DNA from 3 places in the Streptomyces sp. CA-142005 genome. Region 1 is predicted to be linked to each of the others. Evidence: riboswitches for the same ligand, from Rfam matches in the RefSeq annotation. Region 1 holds a riboswitch; each other region holds the start of a gene.

Region 1 (6,117 bases):
TATACCGAGATCCGGACGAGGTCTTCCGCTTCCATGGCACCGTCACCTACATTGCCTGCGCATTACACAGGTGATCAGCGAGGGGACGGAGCCGTGCCATGTCCGAAACGCCTGAAGTGAAACCACCGGTGGTGACACCGGTACGCGTGGTCATCGGCCTGTGTCTATTCGCGCCCTTCGTGGCGATGCTCTGGGTCGGTTCCTACGCCAAGACGGACCCCGCCTTCATCGGGATCCCGTTCTTCTACTGGTACCAGATGGCCTGGGTACTGATCTCCACCGCGCTCACGATGACCGCGTACAAGCTGTGGCAGCGCGACCAGCGCGGCCGCGCCTCCCAGAAGGGCGGTGAGGTGAAGTGAAGGACGGCGTCAACGGCGTCGCGCTCGGCGTCTTCATCTTCTTCTTCCTGGCCGTCACGGTCGTGGGCTTCCTCGCCGCCCGCTGGCGCAGGGCCGAGAACGAGCACTCCCTGGACGAGTGGGGTCTGGGCGGACGGTCGTTCGGCACCTGGATCACATGGTTCCTGCTCGGCGGCGACCTGTACACGGCGTACACCTTCGTCGCCGTACCGGCGGCGATCTACGCGGCGGGCGCGGCCGGCTTCTTCGCGGTGCCGTACACGATCCTGGTCTACCCGCTGATCTTCACGTTCCTGCCGCGCCTGTGGTCGGTCTCGCACCGCCACGGGTACGTCACCACCTCCGACTTCGTCCGGGGCCGCTTCGGCTCCAAGGGCCTGTCGCTGGCGGTGGCGCTGACCGGCATCCTGGCGACGATGCCGTACATCGCGCTCCAGCTCGTCGGCATCCAGGCGGTGCTGGACGTGATGGGCGTCGGCGGGGACGGCAGCACCAACTGGTTCGTGCGGGACCTGCCCCTGCTGATCGCGTTCGGCGTGCTCGCGGCGTACACCTACTCGTCCGGCCTGCGCGCCCCCGCCCTGATCGCGTTCGTCAAGGACACGCTGATCTACATCGTCATCGCGGTGGCGATCATCTACATCCCGATCAAGCTGGGCGGCTTCGACGACATCTTCGCCAAGGCGGGCCACGCCTTCAGCCAGGTCAACCCGGCGACGGGCAAGCCGCGCGGCGCGCTCGCGCCTCCGGAGGCCGGCCAGTGGACGTACGCGACCCTGGCCCTGGGCTCCGCGCTCGCGCTCTTCATGTACCCGCACTCGATCACCGCGACCCTGTCCTCCAAGAGCCGTGAGGTGATCCGCCGCAACACCACCATCCTGCCGCTGTACTCCCTGATGCTCGGCCTGCTGGCCCTGCTGGGCTTCATGGCGATCGCGGCCGGGGTCAAGGTCACCAACGGCCAGCTGGCCATCCCGCAGCTGTTCGAGAACATGTTCCCTGACTGGTTCGCGGGCGTGGCCTTCGCGGCGATCGGCATCGGCGCCCTGGTCCCCGCGGCGATCATGTCGATCGCGGCGGCGAACCTCTTCACCCGCAACATCTACAAGGACTTCATCAAGCCGGACGCGACGCCGAAGCAGGAGGCCCAGGTCTCCAAGGTCGTCTCGCTGCTGGTGAAGGTCGGCGCGCTGGTCTTCGTGCTGACGATGGACAAGACAGTGGCGATCAACTTCCAGCTGCTGGGCGGCATCTGGATCCTGCAGACCTTCCCGGCCCTGGTCGGCGGGCTGTTCACCCGCTGGTTCCACCGCTGGGCCCTGCTCGCCGGCTGGGCGGTCGGCATGGTGTACGGCACGGTCGCCGCGTACGGCGTCGCCTCCCCGACGCAGAAGCACTTCGGCGGCTCGGCGAAGGAGATCCCCGGCATCGGCGAGATCGGCTACATCGGCCTCACGGCCTTCGTCCTCAACGTCGTGGTCACCGTGGTCCTCACCTTCGTCCTCAAGGCCGTGAAGGCCCCCGAGGGCGCCGACGAGACCAAGCCGGAGGACTACACGGCGGACGCGGGCGACCCGGGGGTCCAGGTGGAGCTGCCGCCGGCCACCGCGGGCGCCGGTCACTGAGCGACTGCCGTACGACGGGCCGCCGGAGGAAATCCGGCGGCCCGTTGTCGTACCCCTCGGGCAGACTCGGTGCCATGGACATCCGGATCCGCCCCGCAGCCCCCGCCGAGTACGACACCCTCGGCGAGATCACCGCCCAGGCGTACCTCCAGGACGGGCTCCTGGACTTCGGCGAGAGCGACGCGTACCTCGGCGAACTCAAGGACGTGGCCAAGCGAGCGGCCGCGGCCGACGTACTCGTGGCCACCCGGGACGACACCCTCCTCGGCGGCGTCACCTTCGTGCCCTCCCCCGGTCCCATGGCCGACATCGCGCGGCCCGGAGAGGCCGAGATCCGCATGCTGGCCGTCGCCAGAGCCGGCCGCGGCCAGGGCGCCGGCGAGGCCCTCGTCCGGGCCTGCATCGACCGCGCACGGGCCACCGCGGGCTGCCGGGCCGTCGTCCTGTCGACCCAGCGCACCATGCACGCCGCCCACCGCATCTACGAACGGCTGGGTTTCGTTCGCACACCCGAGCGGGACTGGAATCCGCTGCCCGAGCTGGACGACATCACTCTGCTCACCTATGAGTTGACGCTCTGACACCGCCACGACACAACATCTGGGGGTGACACGACAGCCCGGCACTAGATGTATGCTCATGCTCGCTGTCGCCGCAGGGGAATCCGGTGCGAATCCGGAACTGTCCCGCAACGGTGTACTTGTGCGCGTCTGCGCCCAGGAGTCAGTCCGAGGACCTGCCGACAGCGCACCCGGCCGTCCGGTTCGGGTGACCTTCAGACGTCCGGGCCTCGTGGGATGGGCCGGTGGACGCGACGCCGTGTGCGCTCGTGGCTGCCCCCTGCCCTCCGCAAGGCCCCCGTGCCGAGCGAGGGAGAGCCCCACGTGACCATCGCGCCAGCAGATCCGGCTTCAGCCAGCGGCCTGGAGACCGACGGTCCCGGTACCGCGTTGCTGCGGACCCTGACCGAGCTGACCGCCGACCTCCCCGACGCCGACCCCGGCCGGGTCGCCGCCGCCGCGCTGCGCGGCCGGTCGGCGCGCGCGGACGAGTCGGAGTTGCGCGAGCTGGCCACCGAGGCCGCCGCCGGGCTCATCTCCGAGGACCCCGCCTACTCCCGGCTGGCCGCCCGGCTGCTGACCCTCTCCATCCGCGCCGAGGCCGCCTCGCAGGGCGTGACCTGCTTCACCGAGTCCGTGGCCGTGGGGCACCGCGAGGGACTCATCGCCGACCGCACCGCGGAGTTCGTGCGGCTGCACGCCGAGCGGCTCGACGCGCTGATCGACCGCGGGGCCGACGACCGCTTCGGCTACTTCGGCCTGCGCACCCTGCACAGCCGTTACCTGCTCCGGCACCCGATCACCCGCAGGGTCATCGAGACGCCCCAGCACTTCATGCTGCGGGTCGCGAGCGGCCTGGCCGAGGACGACACCACCCGGTCGGTGGACGAAGTGGCAGCGCTCTACCGGCTCATGAGCCGGCTCGACTACCTCCCCTCCTCCCCCACGCTCTTCAACTCCGGTACGCGGCACCCGCAGATGTCGTCCTGCTACCTCCTCGACTCCCCGCTGGACGAGCTGGACTCCATCTACGACCGCTACCACCAGGTGGCCCGGCTCTCCAAGCACGCCGGCGGCATCGGTCTGTCGTACTCCCGGATCCGCAGCCGCGGTTCGCTGATCCGCGGCACCAACGGGCACTCCAACGGCATCGTGCCGTTCCTGAAGACCCTGGACGCCTCGGTGGCCGCCGTGAACCAGGGCGGCCGGCGCAAGGGCGCCGCGGCCGTCTACCTGGAGACCTGGCACTCCGACATCGAGGAGTTCCTGGAGCTGCGGGACAACACCGGTGAGGACGCCCGCCGTACGCACAACCTGAACCTCGCGCACTGGGTCCCGGACGAGTTCATGCGCCGGGTCAACGCCGACGGGCAGTGGTCGCTGTTCTCCCCGTCGGACGTGCCGGAGCTGGTGGACCTGTGGGGCGAGGAGTTCGACGCCGCCTACCGCAAGGCCGAGGCGGCGGGCCTGGCGAAGAAGACCATGCCGGCCCGCGAGCTGTACGGCCGGATGATGCGCACCCTCGCGCAGACCGGCAACGGCTGGATGACCTTCAAGGACGCGGCCAACCGCACCGCCAACCAGACGGCCCTGCCGGGGCACGTCGTCCACTCCTCCAACCTCTGCACGGAGATCCTGGAGGTCACGGACGACGGGGAGACCGCGGTCTGCAACCTGGGGTCCGTCAACCTGGGTGCGTTCGTCGACATGGCGACCGAGGACCTCGACTGGCAGCGACTGGACGACACCGTCCGCACCGCCGTCACCTTCCTCGACCGCGTGGTCGACATCAACTTCTACCCGACCGAGCAGGCGGGGCGGTCGAACGCCAAGTGGCGTCCCGTCGGCCTCGGCGCGATGGGTCTGCAGGACGTCTTCTTCAAGCTGCGCCTGCCCTTCGACTCAGCGGAGGCCAAGGCCCTGTCCACGCGGATCGCCGAGCGGATCATGCTCACCGCGTACGAGGCCTCCGCCGACCTGGCCGAGCGCAACGGCCCGCTGCCGGCCTGGGAGAAGACCCGTACGGCCCGGGGCGTGCTGCACCCCGACCACTACGGCGTCGAGCTGGCCTGGCCGGAGCGCTGGGCGGCCCTGCGCGGCCGTATCGCCGAGGTCGGCCTGCGCAACTCCCTGCTGCTGGCCATCGCGCCCACCGCCACCATCGCCTCCATCGCGGGCGTGTACGAGTGCATCGAGCCGCAGGTGTCGAACCTGTTCAAGCGCGAGACGCTGTCCGGCGAGTTCCTCCAGGTCAACTCCTATCTGGTGCAGGACCTGAAGGAGCTGGGCGTCTGGGACGCCCGCACCCGTGAGGCGCTGCGCGACTCGGGCGGCTCGGTGCAGGACTTCGCGTGGATCCCGGCCGAGGTGCGGGCGCTGTACCGAACGGTCTGGGAGATCCCGCAGCGCGGGCTGATCGACATGGCGGCGGCCCGCACCCCGTTCCTGGACCAGGCCCAGTCCCTGAACCTGTTCATGGAGACGCCGACCATCGGCAAGCTCTCCTCGATGTACGCGTACGCCTGGAAGTCGGGCCTGAAGACGACGTACTACCTGCGCTCCCGCCCGGCGACCCGCATCGCCCGCGCCGCCCAGGGCCAGGCGCAGACCAAGACCCCCATCCCCGTCCAGCAGGCCGCCGACCCCGACGCCGTCGCCTGCTCCCTGGAAAACCCCGAGTCCTGCGAGGCCTGCCAGTAATGTCCAACCGTCCCCAGAACCTTCTCGACCCGGGCTTCGAGCTGACCCTGCGCCCCATGCGCTACCCCGACTTCTACGAGCGCTACCGGGACGCGATCAAGAACACCTGGACCGTGGAGGAGGTCGACCTCCACTCGGACGTCGCCGACCTCGCGAAGCTGACGCCCGAGGAGCAGCACCTCATCGGCCGTCTGGTCGCCTTCTTCGCGACCGGTGACTCGATCGTCGCCAACAACCTGGTGCTGACGCTGTACAAGCACATCAACTCCCCCGAGGCCCGGCTCTACTTGAGCCGTCAGCTCTTCGAGGAGGCCGTGCACGTCCAGTTCTACCTGACGCTCCTGGACACCTACCTCCCCGACCCGGACGACCGCGCGGCCGCCTTCGCCGCGGTGGAGAACATCCCCTCCATCCGGGAGAAGGCCGGGTTCTGCTTCAAGTGGATCAACGAGGTCGAGAAGCTCGAGCGGCTGGAGACCAGGGCCGACCGCCGTCGGTTCCTGCTCAACCTGATCTGCTTCGCCGCGTGCATCGAGGGCCTGTTCTTCTACGGCGCCTTCGCGTACGTCTACTGGTTCCGCAGCCGGGGCCTGCTGCACGGCCTCGCCACCGGCACCAACTGGGTGTTCCGCGACGAGACCATGCACATGAGCTTCGCGTTCGACGTGGTCGACACCGTCCGCAAGGAGGAGCCGGACCTGTTCGACGACGAGCTCGGGCAGCAGGTCACCGACATGCTCAGGGAGGCCGTCGAGGCCGAGCTGCAGTTCGCGCGGGACCTGTGCGGCGACGGCCTGCCGGGCATGAACACCGAGTCGATGCGGCAGTACCTGGAGTGCGTCGCCGACCAGCGCCTCGTCCGCCTCGGCT
Region 2 (6,117 bases), 3.6 Mb from region 1:
ACGCTCGCCCTCACTGCCACCGCGTCCGCGGCCGCCGGGCCTCCGGCACTGGCCACGGGCCTGCCCCGGGGGCACGACGTCTCGTCCCACCAGGAGCACGTCGACTGGGCGGCCGCCCGGTCCATGGGCGCGCGGTTCGTCTACGTCAAGGCGACCGAGTCCACGAACTACCGCAACCCCTACTTCTCCGAGCAGTACGACGGCGCCCGCGCGGCGGGCCTGTACCGGGGCGCGTACCACTTCGCACGGCCGGACAAGTCCTCCGGCGCCCGGCAGGCCGCGTACTTCGTGCGGCACGGCGGGGACTGGGCGGCGGACGGCCGGACGTTGCCGCCCGCGCTCGACATCGAGGACAACCCGTACAGCAAGAAGCACAAGTGCTACGGGCTGGGCAGCACGCGGATGGTCCGCTGGATCCGGTCCTTCAGCGACGAGATCAAGCAGGAGACCGGCCGCCGCCCGGTGATCTACACGACGACCCAGTGGTGGCGGCTGTGCACCGGCAACAGCCGCGCGTTCGCCAAGAGCCACGCCCTGTGGATCGCCCGGCACGGCACCTCGCAGCCGGGGACGCTGCCGGGCGGGTGGCGGTACTGGACGTTCTGGCAGTTCGACATCGACGGCCGGCTGCCGGGTGACCAGGATCTCTTCAACGGCTCCACGAGCCGGCTGCGGGCCCTCGCGCGGGGTTGGTAGCCAAGGGACGCCTGGGCCGTCCGAGCCAAGCGGAACCTCAACCACCCCCTTCGGACACCCCTACGCCCGTCGCCGTTCACCTTCCGTTCACTCAGGTTGCCTACGGTCGTCCAGCCAATGACCTCGAACGATTGCCTGGGTAAATGGAAAGCTTCTCGCTGATCCTCGCGATAGTGGTGATAACCGCTCTCGCGTTCGATTTCACGAACGGTTTCCACGACACCGCCAACGCGATGGCCACGACCATCTCGACAGGCGCCCTGAAGCCCAAGATCGCGGTGGCCATGTCCGCCGCCCTCAATCTGGTGGGCGCCTTCCTCTCCGTGGAGGTCGCCAACACGATCTCCAAGGGTCTCGTCGACGAGACCGGCATCCGTCCCGAGGTCATCTTCGCCGCCCTGGTCGGCGCGATCCTCTGGAACCTGATGACCTGGCTGGTGGGCCTGCCCTCCAGCTCCTCGCACGCCCTGATGGGCGGTCTGATCGGCGCCACCATCGCCTCCGCCGGCTTCGGCGCCGTGCACGGTGACGTCCTGGTCACCAAGGTGCTGCTCCCCGCGGTCGCCGCGCCGATCGTGGCGGGCGTCGCCTCGATGCTGGCCACCCGGTTCTCCTACGGCATCGGCGGCAAGGCCGAGGGCGAGGCCACCCGCAAGGGCTACCGCGCCGGCCAGATCGCCTCCGCCGGCCTGGTCTCCCTCGCGCACGGCACCAACGACGCCCAGAAGACGATGGGCATCATCACCCTCGCGCTGATCACGGGCGGCGCGATCGCCCCGGGCTCGAACCCTCCCACCTGGGTCATCCTCTCCGCCGGCCTCGCCATCGCGCTCGGCACCTACATCGGCGGCTGGCGGATCATCCGCACCATGGGCAAGGGCCTGACCGACCTGGAGCCGCGCCAGGGCTTCGCCGCCCAGACCAGCGCCGCGACCGCCATCCTGGCCTCCTCCCACCTGGGCTTCTCCCTCTCCACCACGCATGTCGTCTCGGGCTCGGTGATGGGCGCGGGCCTCGGCCGCAAGGGCGGGGTGGTCCGCTGGTCCACCGCGACCCGCATGGCCGTCGCCTGGGTGCTCACCCTCCCGGCCGCCGCGCTGGTCGGCGCGGGCGCCGAGTCCGTCACGGACCTCGGTGACTGGGGCACCGCCGTCGTCGCCGTCTTCCTGGTCGCCGCGAGCGCCACGATCTGGAAGGTCTCCCGCCGCGAGGTCGTCGACCACACCAACGTCGTCGACGCGCCCGAGGAGCCGGCCGGCGTGGTGACCGCCGCCATCGCCGCGGTGACCCCGCCCCCGGCGGGCACGATCACCGAGGACCTGACGGCCACGATCCCCGCCCCGGCCACCGCCGGGCCCGCCCCCGAGGCCGCGCCGCCGGCCGCCACCGTCTGACCCCGGCCACACCGGTAACCAAGGAAGCAACCCCATGAAGATCGACTGGTCGGCCCTCGGCTCCGTCTTCGGCGTCAGCCTCGTGTTCACGGTGGGCCTGGTGGCCCTGTTCACCCTCGGCATCAACGGTCTGGCACGGCGCGAGAAGGCCGCGGCCGAGGGCGGCTCCGCCACCCTCGCCGTCACCGGCGCCTACCTCTGCTTCGCCGCGTGCGCGGCGGCGGTGTCGTACGGCATCTTCCTCATCGTCTCCAAGTCCTGACGGACCACCACGAACCAGGCAATCCGAAGGCTCCCCGCCGTCCGTGACGGAGGGGAGCCTTCGTCATGCCCAGGGGTCACGGGCGCCCCACGGTGTGGGGATCGGCACACTCTCCCCGCGCAGGTCAACGGCAAGTTGACGGCCGTTCCGGGCGCGTGGTGGACTGCCCAGGCCATGTACGGCGGCAAGAGAGGAAGCCGGTGCGAATCCGGCGCGGTCCCGCCACTGTCACCGGGGAAGAACCCCCGGGAGCCAGGAACTCTCACCGCCGAATCTCGTCGAACCAGGGCGCGGACACCCTGAGTGAGGACACGGATCGCCATGCTCGGCTGCCGAAGGACCCGTACCAGGCCCGCTCCTGTACCCACGGCCGGCTGAGCCGATGGGTGCCGATCGCTCCTACGCGTACGGCGCCGCCGCCGGCCTTCTCGGTGACCTGCTCCTCGGCGATCCGCGCCGCGGGCATCCGGTCGCCGCGTTCGGGCGTGCGGCCGCTGCCGTGGACCGCGCGTTGTGGCACGACCACCGCGGCTGGGGCGCCGTGCACACCGTCGTGTGCGCCGGTGGCGCCGTCGCACTCGGCACGCTGGCCGCACGCGCCGTACGCCCCTCCCCCGCCGCCTCCGCCGCGCTGACCGCCGCCGCCACCTGGGCGGTCGTCGGCGGTACCTCGCTCGCCCGGGAGGCCCGCACGATCGGACGCGCCCTGGAGTCCGGGGACGTCGAGGCCGCGCGGGCGCGGCTGCCGCATCTGTGCGGCCGGGACCCGCAGGCGCTGGACGCCGACGGGATCGCCCGGGCCGTGGTCGAGTCGGTCGCCGAGAACACCTCCGACGCCGTCGTGGGCGCCCTGGTGTGGGGGGCGGTGGCCGGGGTGCCCGGGCTGCTGGGGTTCCGGGCCGTCAACACCCTGGACGCGATGGTCGGTCACAAGTCGCCCCGCTACCGCCGCTACGGCTGGGCCTCCGCCCGGCTGGACGACCTGGCCGGCTGGCCGGGGGCCCGGCTGACCGCCGTCCTCGCGGCCGCGGCCGGACCGGACCCGCGCGGTGCCCTGCGCGCCTGGAAGGCCGACGCCCGCCGGCACCCGAGCCCCAACGCCGGGCCCGTGGAAGCGTCGTTCGCGGGGGCGCTCGGCGTCCGGCTGGGCGGAACGCTCTCCTACGGCGGCCGGGTCGAGCACCGGCCCGTGCTCAACGGGGACACCGGCCGGGCCGTCCGGATCACCGACATCGACCGGGCCGTACGGCTCTCCCGCCGCGTCGGCCTGCTCGCGCTCGGCGGCACGGTCGCCGCGCGCCTCCTCGTCAAGAGCGTCAAGGGCCTGAAGGGACGTGCGAAGTGAACGGGGGACTCCTCGTCGCCGGCACCACCTCCGACGCCGGCAAGAGCGTCGTGACAGCCGGGATCTGCCGGTGGCTGGTGCGCCAGGGTGTGAAGGTCGCGCCGTTCAAGGCGCAGAACATGTCGCTCAACTCCTTCGTCACCCGCGAGGGTGCCGAGATCGGGCGGGCGCAGGCCATGCAGGCCCAGGCGTGCCGGGTCGAGCCGACCGCGCTGATGAACCCGGTGCTGCTCAAACCGGGCGGCGAGCAGAGCAGCCAGGTGGTGCTGCTGGGCAAGCCGGTGGGCGAGTTGAGCGCACGCGGCTACCACGGCGGGCGGCAGCAGAAGCTCCTCGGCACGGTGCTGGACTGCCTGGCCGAGTTGCGGGGCACGTATGACGCGGTGATCTGTGAGGGCGCGGGCAGCCCGGCCGAGATCAATCTGCGCCGGACCGACATCGTGAACATGGGCATCGCGCGGAACGCGCGGCTGCCCGTGCTGGTGGTCGGCGACATCGACCGCGGGGGCGTCTTCGCCTCCTTCTTCGGCACCGTGGCCCTGCTCTCGGCGGAGGACCAGGAGCTGGTCGCCGGGTTCCTGGTGAACAAGTTCCGAGGCGATGTCTCCCTGCTGGAGCCCGGCTTGGAGATGCTGTACGGCCTCACCGGGCGGCGCACGTACGGCGTGCTGCCGTTCCGGCACGGGCTCGGCATCGACGAGGAGGACGGGCTGAGGGTCTCCCTGCGCGGAACCGTGCGGGAATCCACCGTGGCTCCCCCCGTCGGCGAGGACGTACTGCGCGTCGCCGTGTGCGCGATCCCGTTGATGTCCAACTTCACCGATGTGGACGCGCTCGCCGCCGAACCGGGGGTCGTGGTGCGGTTCGTGGACCGGCCGGAGGAGCTGGCGGACGCGGACCTGGTCGTCATCCCGGGCACGCGCGGCACCGTGCGGGCGCTGGAGTGGCTGCGGGAGCGCGGGCTCGCGGACGCCCTCGTCCGAAGGGCCGCCGAAGGACGCCCGGTTCTCGGCATCTGCGGCGGCTTCCAGATCCTCGGCGAGCGCATCGAGGACGAGGTCGAGTCGCGGGCCGGCACGGTCGACGGGCTCGGTGTGCTGCCCGTACGGGTCCGGTTCGCGCGCGAGAAGACCCTGACCCGGCCGTCCGGACAGGCCCTGGGCGAGCGGGTCGAGGGGTACGAGATCCACCACGGGGTCGCCTCCCTGGAGGGCGGGCAGCCCTTCCTCGACGGCTGCCGGGTCGGTCAGACGTGGGGCACCCACTGGCACGGCTCGCTGGAGTCGGACGGCTTCCGCCGGGCCTTCCTGCGCGAGGTGGCCGCCGCCGCGGGCCGCCGCTTCGTGCCCGCGCCCGACACCTCCTTCGCCGCGCTGCGCGAGGAGCAGCTCGACCGGCTCGGCGACCTGATCGAACAGCACGCGGACACGGACGCGCTGTGGCGGCTCATCGAGTCGGGCGCGCCGCAAGGACTGCCTTTCATCCCACCGGGAGCGCCTGCATGAGCACAGTGTTGTTGTTGTCGACCGCCGACACGGATCTGCTGGCGGCCCGGGCCTCCGGCGCGGACTACCGCATCGGCAACCCGACCCGGGTGGACGTCGGGCAGGAGCTGCCGGGGCTGCTCGCGGGCGCGGACCTCGCCGTCGTACGGCTGCTGGGCGGCAAGCGCGCCTGGGAGGAGGGGCTGGCCGTCCTGAGGGCGTCCGGCGTGCCGACCGTGCTGCTGGGCGGCGAGGCCGTACCGGACGCCGAGCTGATGGCCGAGTCGTCGGTGCCCGCCGGTGTCGTGGCGGAGGCGCTGAAGTACCTGGTCGAGGGCGGTCCCGCGAACCTGCTGGAGCTGTCCCGGTTCCTCTCGGACACCGTGCTGCTGACCGGTGAGGGCTTCGAGGAGCCGCGCAAGATGCCGGAGTACGGCGTCCACGGCTCCCGCGAGCTCCAAGGCGGCCGGCCGACCGTGGGCGTGCTCTTCTACCGGGCGCACGAGCTCAGCGGCAACACCGCCTTCGTGGACACCCTGTGCGACGCGATCGAGGCGAAGGGCGCCAACGCCCTTCCGGTGTACTGCGGTTCGCTGCGGGGCGCGGACGCCGGGCTGTACGAGCTGCTGGGGCAGGCCGACGCGCTGGTCGCGACCGTGCTCGCGGCCGGCGGCACGCACGCCTCCGAGGCGTCGGCGGGCGGTGACGAGGAGTCCTGGGACATCGGCGCGCTCGCCGATCTCGACATCCCGGTGCTGCAGGGGCTGTGCCTCACCTCCTCGCGGGCCGCGTGGGAGGAGTCGGACGCCGCCCTCTCCCCCATGGACGCGGCGATGCAGGTCGCGATCCCGGAGTTCGACGGCCGGCTGGTCACCGTGCCGTTCTCCTTCAAGGAGCAGGGTCCGGACGAGGTCCCGGTGTACGTGGCCGACCCGG
Region 3 (6,117 bases), 2.2 Mb from region 1:
GACGAGACGGGCCGGTTCGCCGCTCCGTGGACGGATCTCGGCATCCCCGTCACGTGCCCCGACGGCACGATGCTGTTCGTCTGCGGCGACACCTTCGACGGTGCTGGCGTGGGCGGCCCGGACTGGCGCGCCCCGGTCGGCCTGCGCGCCCGCCGCCCCGACCCGGACTACCTGGTCATCGACGACAGCGTGGGCGGCGCGCACGCCGTGGGCCTGGTCCCGGAGGGCCACCAGAACGACACGACCGCCATCCCGTCGGACGTCTTCACCGTCGGCGACACGATGTACATGCACCTGATGCGGGGCGTCCTCTACCAGACCGACCACTCGGACTTCTGGCGCTCGACGGACAGCGGCGAGACCTGGGAGTACCTGTGCCTGTGGCCGGGCGACCAGTACGGCGGGCAGTTCCAGCAGAAGACGTACGCGGTCGCGGACGACGGCTACTGCTATGTCCTGTCGACCGTGTTCAACCGTGACGTCGACTCCGACCTGCTGCTGCACCGAGTGCGCCAGGACCGGCTGGACGACCCGGCGGCCTACGAGCCGTGGGGCTACGCGAACGGCGCCTGGGCCTGGGGGAACTACCCGACGTCGATCACCGCGCGCCGCCGCTGGGGCGAGATCTGCTTCCGGGCCATGGGCGGCAAATACGCCCTGACCTGGCTGAACATGGACCCCCTCGGCATCCGCGCCCAGGTCTTCGCGCTCCCGACCAGCAACCTGTTCACCACACCGGAACAGACCATCATCGTCCCGACCACCCCGGGCAACGAGTCCGGCAACGCGGTGGCCAGCCCGTACGGCGGCTTCATCGTGCCCGGATCGACGTTCGGCGACTTCAACATCAACGTCAGCCAGTGGTACGACGACCAGAACTACCGGGTGATGCAGTACCGGATCAGCGGTCTGGCCGTCTGAGCACCAGGACGTTCACGTCGATCGCGGAACTGGAGGCCCATCACCGCTGACCTGCCCCGCCCATGGATTGTGTGAGCGACGCGGAAGCTGGTACTTCTGGATCACATGACCAGCCGAGTGCTTCTCGTCTCCCCCGCCATGAGCGCGTCACTGCGGCAGGCCCGTTTCGACGACGGCGGCTCGATCGACGAGAGCGGCGCGGCACGGGCCCGCTCGGCGGCCGGCGCGCTGCCCTCCGCGGCCCGTGCCCTGACCTCCCCCGGCGCCCGCTGCCGGGAGACCGCCGCGGCACTGGGCCTCGACGCCATGCCGGTAGCGGAGTTGGCGGGCCTCGACGTGGGTCGCTGGCGGGGGCGGACCCTGGAAGAGGTGGGGGCCGCCGAACCGGAGGCGGTGGGCCGCTGGCTCACCGACCCCGCATCCGCACCGCACGGGGGTGAGTCCGTGCGGGACCTGTGCGCGCGGGTCGCGGGCTGGCTGGCCGACGCGCAGAAGCTGGAGGGTCGTACGGTCGCGGTGGCCGAACCGGAGGTGGTGCGGGCGGCGGTCGTCGACGCACTGGGCCTGCCCGATGCGGTCTTCTGGCGCCTCGACGTGCCGCCGCTGACCGTGACCGCGCTCGGCGGCCGGGCCGGGCGCTGGAATCTGCGACTGGGGTGTCCGCTTGCCCCGCCGGAGGCCGATTAGGCGCCGGGGAACGCCCCAGGGCCCGACGGAGGGTTCCGACGGGCCCTGGGGCGTATGGAGGGAGTCAGTGTGCGGCCGGGACCGTTCGCCGGCCCGCGGCCGTCGCCGGCCTGGGGTTCAGCAGCCGTTCGGCCAACTCACCGAAGACGAGGCCGAATCCGGCCCACAGTGTGGTCTGGATCGCCAGGGCGGAGAGCCGGAACCGCCACAGCAGGGTGGCCGGGAAGCCCTTGGGCACCTCGTTGACGACGGGCAGGAACTGGTAGGCCAGGCCGATCACGACGGTGAACGCGACCACCGCGGCCACCGTGGCCCACCAGGTGCCCAGGCGCGGGGCGAGCCGCTTGCCCAGGATGGCGGCGGCGACCGCCAGCAGGACGCCGAGCAGCATCATCAGGAAGTACAGGGCGGTCCGCTTGCCGATGGTGTCGGGGCTGCCGACCGACGGCGGGTTGGCCGGGTACTTCAGGAACGGCACGACGTACACGGCGAGCAGCGCGCAGCCCGACAGCAGCAGTGCCGTGGCGCGCGGGCCGAAGCGGCCCACGCGGCCGAGGGCGAAGCTGAAGGCGAGCGCGCCGATGCCGCCGAAGGCGACCCCGTAGACGAGGACGCCGGTGGCGAGACCGGCGGTCGACTGCAGGGAGCGCGAGACGACCTCCATCTCGTGCTCGTGGGAGTGGGCCTCCTCGAAGCTGATCGCCTTGTCGACGTTCGGCTCACCGAGAACGTAGGCCACGACCAGGGCGAGCACACCGGCCGCCAGGCCGGCGAGCATGCCCCGGACGAGAAGGTTCCGTACGGTTGCGGAGTTCATGGGCGTGCGACGACCCTCGCGTCAGTGGCAGGGGAAGCCCAGCAGGTGGCGGGCGTCGTGCACCCACTCGTGGACGCCCGTGCCGTTGAGCACGGAGGTGGCGCCCTGCTCGGCGCCGACGAAGTAGAGCAGGACCAGCATGAGGATGCCGAAGAAGACCGCCCAGGGAGCAATCGCCTTCAGCGGCAGCTTGGCGGGAACGGCGGGGGTGGTGGCTGTCGGCTGAACGACGGTCTGCGCCATGGCAGGACCTCCTCTGGGAGTTCGCGTCCCATCTCGGTGGTGCACAGGACGACGGCCACGGGTCTGACTCACGAGCCCCTTGCGGGCCCGCATACAGTGGCGCGACCGTGCCGGATTCCCACCGGCTTCCGTTTCGCCGTCATCGATATCGGACCGACCGTACCGCGTGACGCGCGCATGGCCAAGACCGCCTCCCACCCGAGTGATCTTCCTCTCCCACCAGGTGGGACGGCAGGAGACAGGCGGGGAAAAAGAGTTGGGCGGCTGATTGCCCGTCCGGTAGCTTGCAGTCGACCGTGCACCAGGCCGAGGAGGTGAGACCCATGAACGCTGTATTCGTGTGGGTGCTCCCCCTCGTCGTCACGGTCGGGCGATCGACGTAGGTGTCGCCGGGAGCGCCTCGAGGACAAGGCACTCCCGAAAGGCAACACGCCATGGAATCTTTGAAGTTCACCACCGAGTCGTCCTTCAACGGCATGAGGGAACGCGAGTTCACCGTGGGCCGGGTCACCGGTGTCCTCTGGTCGCCCGCATCCGGCGCGGACCGTGCGCCCCTGGTCCTGCTGGGCCACGGCGGCGGCAACCACAAGAAGCATCCGGCGATGGCGGGCCGGGCCGAACTCCTGGTGACCGGCTGCGGCTTCCACGTGGCCTGCATCGACGCGCCCGGTCACGGCGACCGGCCGCGTACGGCGCACGACGAGCGGGAGATCGCCGAGCTGTTCCGGGCCAGGGCGGCGGGCGAGCCGGAAGGCCCGATCGTCGTCCGCTACAACGCCCACCTCGCGGAGCTCGCCGTGCCCGAGTGGCAGGCGACCCTGGACGCCCTCCAGGAGCTCGCGGAAATCGGCGCCGGCGGGCCGGTCGGCTACTTCGGCATCAACATGGGCACCGCGATCGGCGTGCCGCTGGTGGCGGCCGAACCCCGGATCACGGCCGCGGTCTTCGGCCAGCACTGGCCCGACGCCCTGGCGGAGAAGGCGAAGCGGATCACCATCCCGATCGAGTACGCCATGCAGTGGGACGACGAGCACATCCCGCGCGAGGCCGGGCTCGCGCTGTTCGACGCCTTCGCCTCGAAGGAGAAGACCCTGCACGCCAACGCGGGCAAGCACAAGGAGCTCCCCCGGTTCGAGGCCGCCAGCGCGGTCCGGTTCTTCGCCCGGCATCTCGGCCGAGCGGCCACCGTGCCGGCCTGACATGAGCGTTCGCGGCGCCCGGCCCGCCGGTCGGGCGCCGCCGGCGCGGCCCGATTCCACGTCCCGACTGCCGTGAGCCAGAGGCCCGTTGCCGGCCGTAAACGGGTGCGGGCCGTCGGCCCGTGGTCGCCGATGCCGGTGCCGTGGCCGCCTACAGGTCGGCCGGCTTCCAGCCGCTCCCTGCGGTCCGGGACCGCCGCCGGGACGCTAGGCCGTGAATCCCGTGGGCCGGGCCCGGATGCCGGGGCGGAACTTCGGGACGCGGAGGGTGATCTTCGTGCCCGCCCCGACGCCGGTCTCGATGACGAGGCCGTGGTCGTCGCCGTAGACCTGGCGGAGCCGGCGGTCGACGTTGTTCAGGCCGATGCCGGTGGCGGGGCCGGCCGTGCCGCGCAGGATCGCGCGCAGGCGTTCCGGTTCCATGCCGATGCCGTCGTCCTCGATGACGACCCGGGCCTCGGCGCCCTCGTCCTCCGCGATGATCGTGACGCTGATGCGCTCCACGGCCCCCTCCAGGCCGTGCTTGAGGGCGTTCTCGACGAGGGGCTGCAGACACAGGAACGGCAGCGTCACGGGCAGCACCTCGGGGGCGATGCGCAGGGTGACCTTCAGACGCCGGCCGAAGCGGGCGCGGGCGAGTTCCAGGTACTGCTCTATGGAGCGCAGCTCCTCGGCGAGGGTGGTGAAGTCGCCACCGCGGCGGAAGGAGTAGCGGGTGAAGTCGGCGAATTCCTGGAGGAGTTCACGGGCGCGCTCGGGGTCGGTACGGACGAAGGAGGCGATGCTCGCGAGGGAGTTGTAGATGAAGTGCGGGGAGATCTGGGCGCGCAGGGCCCGCACCTCCGCCTCGTGGGCGCTGGTGCGGGCCCGGTCGAGTCCGGCGAGCTCGAGTTCCAGGGAGAGCCGGCGGGCCGCTTCCTCGCCGGCCCGGACCAGAGCGGTGGACTCGTCGGCGGCGAGCACGACGAGGGCCACGGGGGCGCTGCCGTCGACGGGAAGCGGCACCAGGGCGCCCCAGCGGACGGGGCAGCCGGTGTCGTCGCAGGACAGCGGGAACGTCCGGGCGCGGGGCGGGTGGGCGAGCTGTGCCGTCACCTGCGCGCGGTGGTGTTCGCCGGCGCCGTCCCAGGCGAGCACGGTGGTGCCGTCGGTGAGGGCGAGGGCGGGGGCGCCGAGCAGGGGGCGCAGCCTGCGGACCGTCTTGCGGGCGGTGTCCGGGGTGAGCCCGGCGCGCAGAGGTGCCGCGGCGAGCGCTGCGGTGTGGAGGCCATGGGCCAGGGCGCGCGCCCCCTCGTGGTGGGCCGAGTGCTCCTGCTGCCGGCGCGCCGCCCCGTGCCCGAGGGCGGCACCGAGCACGAACAGCGCGAGCCCCGCGAGAACGAGCGCCGCGGTTCCGAGGACGGTCATCGGCGCCGCGGGGTGGGACCGGCGGGGTGGGTGGTGGAGTGCCGGGGCAGGTCGCGGACCGTGGCGTGCCTGGTCCGCCCCGAGCCTCCGCTGCGCCGTCGGCCGGCATACGCGCAGGCGGCGCCGTCGGGGCGGCCGGCGGGCGCCGGAGGTCGTCTGGCTGTGTCGCTGGTCTGCACAACGGCTCCTCGGTCAGGTCGTCGCCGGTCCGGGGCGGGCGGGGGCCGGGGGTTCGGGCAGGTGGAGGCGGGCCATGGTGGCGGCGGTGCCGGGTGGGACACGGCCGCGGGTGGCCAGGGAGATCAGAACCATCGTGGCGAAGCCCACGGGGACGGACCACACCGCGGGCCAGGCCAGCAGGGTGTGCGCCCAGCCGGAGCGAGCGCCGCCGACGATGGTGGCCGTCACGGCGGTGAGCGCCGAGCCGCCGCCGAGGACGAGTCCGGCGATCGCGCCCGGCGGGGTCAGGCCGCGCCACCAGATGCCCAGGACGAGCAGCGGGCAGAAGGAGGACGCGGAGACGGCGAAGGCGAGTCCGACCGCGTCGGCCACGGGCAGATCGCTGACCACGGCGGCGGCGGCGGTCGGCACCGCGATCGCGGGCAGCGTGGCGAGCCGGAAGTGACGGACGCCGAGCGTGGGCACGACGTCCTGGGCGAGGACACCCGCGACGGACATCGTGAGCCCGGACGCCGTGGAGAGGAACGCCGCGCAGGCGCCGCCGGCGACCAGCGCGCCGAGCAGGTCCCCGGCGACCCCGCCGAGCAGCCGCTGCGGCAGGACGAGTACCGCCGCGTCGGTGTCGCCGGTCAGCAGCAGGTCGGGGGCGTACAGGCGGCCGAG

The links. Region 1 has a riboswitch for cobalamin ahead of ACQPXS_RS30215 (ribonucleoside-diphosphate reductase subunit alpha). Riboswitches for the same ligand answer to the same signal wherever they lie in the genome.
Region 2: another riboswitch for cobalamin. It lies ahead of ACQPXS_RS13450 (cobalamin biosynthesis protein); the one in region 1 lies ahead of ACQPXS_RS30215 (ribonucleoside-diphosphate reductase subunit alpha).
Region 3: another riboswitch for cobalamin. It lies ahead of ACQPXS_RS39965 (CbtB domain-containing protein); the one in region 1 lies ahead of ACQPXS_RS30215 (ribonucleoside-diphosphate reductase subunit alpha).

The regions. Positions count from the first base shown of each region.
Region 1 covers NZ_CP192078.1:6,444,996-6,451,112, reverse strand. The annotation lists gene ACQPXS_RS30230 (DUF3311 domain-containing protein) at 99-362, shown strand; gene mctP (monocarboxylate uptake permease MctP) at 359-1,987, shown strand; gene ACQPXS_RS30220 (GNAT family N-acetyltransferase) at 2,062-2,568, shown strand; cobalamin riboswitch at 2,621-2,745, shown strand; gene ACQPXS_RS30215 (ribonucleoside-diphosphate reductase subunit alpha) at 2,872-5,247, shown strand; gene ACQPXS_RS30210 (ribonucleotide-diphosphate reductase subunit beta) at 5,247-6,117, shown strand, end outside.
Region 2 covers NZ_CP192078.1:2,814,206-2,820,322, forward strand. The annotation lists gene ACQPXS_RS13435 (lysozyme) at 1-696, shown strand, start outside; gene ACQPXS_RS13440 (anion permease) at 840-2,090, shown strand; gene ACQPXS_RS13445 (hypothetical protein) at 2,125-2,352, shown strand; cobalamin riboswitch at 2,495-2,636, shown strand; gene ACQPXS_RS13450 (cobalamin biosynthesis protein) at 2,735-3,697, shown strand; gene ACQPXS_RS13455 (cobyric acid synthase) at 3,694-5,202, shown strand; gene cobN (cobaltochelatase subunit CobN) at 5,199-6,117, shown strand, end outside.
Region 3 covers NZ_CP192078.1:8,660,223-8,666,339, reverse strand. The annotation lists gene ACQPXS_RS39980 (DUF4185 domain-containing protein) at 1-921, shown strand, start outside; gene ACQPXS_RS39975 (histidine phosphatase family protein) at 1,027-1,608, shown strand; gene ACQPXS_RS39970 (CbtA family protein) at 1,673-2,425, opposite strand; gene ACQPXS_RS39965 (CbtB domain-containing protein) at 2,447-2,668, opposite strand; cobalamin riboswitch at 2,705-2,842, opposite strand; gene ACQPXS_RS39960 (alpha/beta hydrolase) at 3,103-3,867, shown strand; gene ACQPXS_RS39955 (sensor histidine kinase) at 4,075-5,274, opposite strand; gene ACQPXS_RS39950 (cation acetate symporter) at 5,467-6,117, opposite strand, start outside.